Linked DNA regions of Paludibaculum fermentans. The protein of the gene in region 1 interacts with the protein of each later gene in a pairwise test. Links are inferred from orthologs where the notes say so. Each region holds a gene or a part of one and is shown in the gene's direction. Other genes may lie near its edges.

Region 1 (2,818 bases):
TCCTACGCCAGCATCCTGCCCGAAGAGCGCGCGGGCGGGGTTGCCCTGGTGGATATCGGGGCCCACTCCACACACATCGTGTACTATGATGGCGATGCCCTGCTGTACGCGATGGGCATTCCGATCTCGGGCGATCATTTCACACGCGACCTGGGCGAACTCAAGGCCCTATCGTTTGATGAGGCGGAGCGGGTGAAGTTCGCGCACGGCTGTGCCCTGCTAGGGCTGACGGCGGATAATATTGTCATAGAGCTGCCCGCCGAAACGGGCCGTCCTGGCCGGGAGATCAATCGCCGCGACCTGATCGAGATTCTGGAAGCGCGTGCCGTCCAGTTGTTCGATATCGTGGAACGTTGCCGCATACGCTATGCGCGGGAAACGCCGCTGCGCGAAGGGGTTGTCCTTTGCGGAGGCGGATCGCAGTTGGAAGGAATGGTAGAGGTGACCGAAAAGGTTCTGGGGTGCCCGGCGCGACTGGGATTCCCCCGGGGCATCATCGACTGGCCCGAAGATTTGTCCAGTTCAGTCTGGACTACTTCGGCCGGATTGGCCATGTACTCCGCCCGTTTGCAGACCCGCAAAGACAAAAAAGGCGGCGGGCCGAGCATCTGGAGCCTGTTTACGGGAAAATGAAAGGAACTCATGCCTGACCTCGACGCTTTAAAATTCGAAATCCAAGACGAGACGCTCGGCGGCACGCGCATCAAAGTGGTCGGCGTGGGCGGCGGCGGGTCCAATGCCGTGAACCGTATGGTGGCCTCAGGTGTGGGCGGCGTCGAGTTCTTTGTCATGAACACAGACGCGCAGGCACTGCGTACATCCAAGATCGTCAACAAGATAGCGCTCGGCACACGCATCACCCACGGCCTGGGCGCGGGCTCCGATCCCGAGATCGGCCGTCAGGCTGCTCTGGAAGATACCGACAGAATCATCGAGGTTCTCGAAGGCGCCGACATGGTTTTTGTGGCGGCCGGACTGGGCGGCGGCACCGGCACCGGGGCGGCTCCTGTCATCGCAGCGCTCGCTAAAGAGTTGAATGCATTGACGATCGCCGTCGTCACCAAGCCGTTCAGTTTTGAAGGTCCACGGCGCATGAACCAGGCCGAACGCGGCCTGGCGGAACTCCACGCGACTGTCGACTGCGTCATCTCGATCCCCAACGACCGGCTGGTGGACCTTGTCCCGGCGGGAACCAGCTTCTTCGAAGCCTTCCGCATGGCCGACGACGTACTCCGCCAGGGCGTTCAGGGCATCAGCGATATCATCACGACACCCGGCCTGATCAACCGCGACTTTGCCGACGTCCGGGCCATCATGCTGGGCATGGGCTTTGCCATGATGGGCACGGCCTCGGCCAAAGGCCCGAACGCGGCCGTCGAAGCCGCCAAAGCCGCCATCCAGTGCCCGCTGCTGGAAGAGGGCGGACTCAAGGGCGCCCGCGCCATCCTGCTCAACATCACGTCTTCCGGCAACCTGTCGCTGCACGAGATGCACGACGCCTGCAAACTCATCCGGGAGGCCACCGGCAACCCAGACGTCCAGATTAACTTCGGGCTGGTTCCTGACGACACCCTGGATGATGAAGTGAAGATCACGGTGATCGCCACCGGCTTCCAGCGCGAGAATATGCAGCACGTGGAACCGCCGCATGTGTCCGCGGTCCGCAGCGGTGCCCCCAAGGTGCTCACCCCCGCGGCAGTGCCCAGCAGCACCCTGATGCCGGTCACGCAGCAGCCGTTCCCTTCCATGCAGTTCCCGCCCGGGACTGAGCCGATGTTCACTTCGGTGGAAATGCCGGGCCAGGAACAGTATTCCGACGTGACGCTCGATGTGGAAGCCGAGCCAGAGACCGAGGCGCAGCCTCAGGCCGCTGAAGCGGAACTGCCGCCCCAGTTGCCTCCGAAGCCGGCTCCGCAGGGCGACGACGACGCGTTTTCCCTGGATGATCTCGACACCCCCGCGTTCCTGAGGCGGGAGCGGAAGCTGTTCCAATAATGTCGGCCTCGGCGACTGCACGTGGGACGGATCAGATGATACTACGCGGAGGCAAGCCTCTCTCGGGAGAGGTGGCTCTCAAAGGCGCCAAGAACGCCTTGCCCAAGATCATGGTTGCGGCTTTGCTGACGGCAGAGCGGTGCACCTTGAGAAACGTCTCGCGCATCGTGGATGTGGCGATCGTCAGTGACCTCATCACCGCCCTGGGCGGCGAGGTCACCTACACTTCCCCCGATGTCCTCGAGATCTGCGCTGCCAACCTCCATCCCATGGAGCGCAGTGTCCTCAAGGAATTCACCGGCAAGAGCCGCATTCCCATCCTGACCTGCGGGCCCCTGCTGGCCCGTTTTGGCGAGGCGCCCGTTCCCTCTCTCGGCGGCTGCCGCATCGGGACCCGCCCGGTGGACTTCCACATCCGCGCCCTGCAGGACATGGGCGCCCAACTGCACGACGAGTCGGGCAACGCGCTGCTGACCTGCGAGCGGCTCTATGGCAACAAGATCCGCCTGGACTACCCCAGTGTCGGCGCGACGGAGCAGGTGATTCTCGCCGCCGTGCGGGCCGAAGGCGTCACGGAGCTCTCCAACGCCGCCATGGAGCCCGAGATCATGGACCTGATCATGGTGCTCCAAAAGATGGGCGCTGTCATCAGCGTGGACGTCGACCGGGTCATAACCATCATCGGCGTGAAAGTTCTGCGGGGTTTTGACCACACCCCCATCCCCGACCGGCTTGAGGCCGCCTCCTGGGCTTCCGCCGCCATCGCCACCAACGGCCGAATCTTCGTCCGCAACGCGCGCCAGGTGGACATGATGACCTTCCT
Region 2 (2,824 bases), 2.3 Mb from region 1 along the record:
CCGTCGCCATGGCCTCCAACGCCGGCAGCACAGCGACGATCACCGGCAATCCGCAGAACATGATGATCGGCTCGCTCTCCGGCATCCACTACCGGACATTTGCCATGGCACTGACGCCCATCGCAGCCGGTGCGCTCGTAATGACCTACTTCGTCCTGCTGCTCCTCTATCGGAAGGAATTCACCCGCGAGCGTTTCGACGTCGGGCAGGCATTGCGCGTCCGCGTCAACAGCGGCCTGATGTGGAAGTCGATCCTGGTATCCGTCGTCATGGTGGGCTGTTTCTTCGCCGGCTATCCGGTCGCCCAGGTGGCGATTGTCGCCGGCGCGGTCATGCTGGTCACACGGCGGGTGAAACCTGAGAAGATCTATCACGACATCGATTGGTCGCTGCTCGCCATGTTCGCCGGCCTGTTTGTGGTGGTCTCAGGAGTGGAAAAGACCTCCCTGGAAGAGGACCTCTTCCGGATCGCCCAAGGCTTCGGCCTGCACCGGCCCGCGGTGCTCACCACCTTTTCCGCACTGCTCTCCAACATCGTCAGTAACGTCCCGGCGGTGTTGGTCTTCCGCCCGGTGATGGCCAAGCTGCCGAATCCGGAACTGGGCTGGCTGACCCTCGCGATGTCATCGACTTTGGCCGGTAATTTCACCGTGCTTGGCTCGGTCGCGAACCTCATTGTGGTGCAGCGCGCACGGTCGGAGGTCCACATTACGTTCTGGGACTATTTCCGGGCCGGCGCGCCGCTCACCGTGGCCAGCCTCGCCTTTGGCGCACTTTGGCTGACATACTTGAGGTAGAGGTATGCAAACCCTACTCGGCATGGAAAAGGCGGACCTGCAGGCACTGCTGCCCGGGCAGCCGGCCTTCCGCGCCCGTCAACTGTACGAAGCAATCTATCATGGACGCGTCGCCTCGCTCGGCGCGGTATCCACCCTGCCCAAGGAAGTCCGCGAGCGTCTGGAAGCCGAATGCAGCATTGGCCACCTGACCCAAGCGACGCGCTACCAGTCCTCCGACGGAACCCGCCGCTACCTCCTCAGCTTGCCGGATGGCAAAAGCGTAGAGGCCGTGTTCATGCCTGAGGAGAATCGGGACACTCTCTGCATCTCTACCCAGGTCGGCTGTCCCGTGGATTGCAAGTTCTGCCTCACCGCGCTGATCGGTCTGGAACGCAACCTGACCGCCGGCGAGATCGTCGGCCAAGTCCTTCATCTGGCTCAGGATAACCACCTTTGGTCCGACCAGAAACGCATCAACATCGTCATGATGGGCCAAGGGGAGCCGCTGCTCAACCTGGCCAATGTCCTGAAGGCCACGCGTCTGCTTTGCGACCCCAGGGGGTTGAACATCGCTCCGCGGCGCATCACCGTCTCCACTTCGGGCATCATTCCCAAAATGGCCGAGCTTGCGCAGGCCGAGATTCGGCCGCGGCTCGCCATTTCCCTCAACGGTTCGAACCAGGACCAGCGTGCCGCCCTGATGCCGATCACGCGCAAGCACACGCTCGAAGCGTTGATTGCGGCCTGCCGGACCTACCCGCTACGTCCCTGGGAGAAACTGACCTTCGAGTACGTGTTGCTCAAGGACGTCAACGACTCCGAAGCCGATGCCCGCCGGGTCGTCCGCCTGCTGTCCAACCTGAACTGCAAAGTGAATCTGATCGCGCTCAATCCGGGCCCTGGCATCCCGTTTGAAACCCCTGATCCAGATAAAGTTACGGCCTTCCAGGAGATCCTGAAGCGCTCGTTCCCCTGCTTCATTCGCCGTCCCCGGGGTTTGGATATCTTCGCCGCTTGCGGGCAGTTGAAACGCATGGAATCCGCAGGGTCCTCACTGGTTCAACTCTAGCGGGTGCGCTAGAAAACGAACCGCAGGGCGACCTGGAAAACCCGCCCATCGTTTAGGGTATTCGTAATCTTGCCGAAAGCCGGCGACGACAGGTTCCGCTGCGGCTCGTCGAATTGAGGCGTGTTGGACAGGTTGAACGCCTCTGCGCGCAACTGCGCGGTCAGTTCATTCGGGAACCGGAACTGCCGCGCGACCGAAGCATTCCAATTCCAGATCGAGGATTTGCGCATCGTTCCGCGCCCCAGCGTGCCGGCGTGCTGGCCGGGTGTGATGTAAGCGAACTTATTACGGCTCAGGATGATAGGCGCCGTGTCCGGGTGGCCGATGGTAGCGCCCAGGATGGTCGGATCCAGCAGGTTGGGGCGGTCCGCGCCGCCGCCATCCACGTTTCCGAAGCCCGGGCCGTCGCTGCCGACAAAGAGCGTCAGCGGAGTCCCCTTCTTCCACATGTTGGCGCCGGAAACCTGCCAGTTGGCGGTCGCGGCCCGCACCCAGTGGGCGGAGGAGCGGTACGCCGGGATGTCCCAGGCGTAATTCATGGCGAACGCATGCGTCGAGTCGAAGTTCGAGAGCCCCTTGCGGTCTTTCAGCGTGTCGTACTGATACTGGCTGCGGAAGTTCGATATATCCTTGTTGGCTGCGGTGGCCGTGAAATCGTTGCCCTCGTCGATGGCCTTGGAGAATGTGTAGTTCGTTGAAAAAATGAGGCCTTTCCGCAGCGGGAGGTCCCAAGCCACCTGGCCGCCATCGTAATAAGCGATGCCGCCGTTCACCACCCTCTTCGTATCGTAATAGCGCGGATCCGGACGCCGCTGATCGATGTTGCCGGTGGTCAGCTCCATCCCGGCAATCGGTTCGGCACGGTTTTGGGTGTACGTATTCAGCAGTTTAATCGTGCGGCTGCCGATATAGCTCAGCCGCAGCATGGAGCCGGCAAAGGCCTTGCGCTCGATGGTGGTGTTGTACTGGTGGGAGT

What was found. The genes of interacting proteins can lie anywhere in the genome.
Region 2: the proteins of ftsZ (region 1) and rlmN interact in binary tests that used the Escherichia coli proteins (3 or more experiments, as listed by UniProt). The link is inferred for Paludibaculum fermentans from one-to-one orthologs.

The regions. Positions count from the first base shown.
Region 1 is NZ_CP063849.1:4,410,030-4,412,847, forward strand. It holds ftsZ (cell division protein FtsZ), read left to right. Parts: upstream 1-642; coding sequence 643-1,995; downstream 1,996-2,818. Other genes in the region: ftsA (cell division protein FtsA), read left to right, coding at 1-633; murA (UDP-N-acetylglucosamine 1-carboxyvinyltransferase), read left to right, coding at 2,031-2,818. UniProt on the Escherichia coli protein: Essential cell division protein that forms a contractile ring structure (Z ring) at the future cell division site. The regulation of the ring assembly controls the timing and the location of cell division.
Region 2 is NZ_CP063849.1:6,726,728-6,729,551, forward strand. It holds rlmN (23S rRNA (adenine(2503)-C(2))-methyltransferase RlmN), read left to right. Parts: upstream 1-801; coding sequence 802-1,848; downstream 1,849-2,824. Other genes in the region: IRI77_RS26595 (ArsB/NhaD family transporter), read left to right, coding at 1-797; IRI77_RS26605 (TonB-dependent receptor domain-containing protein), read right to left, coding at 1,857-2,824.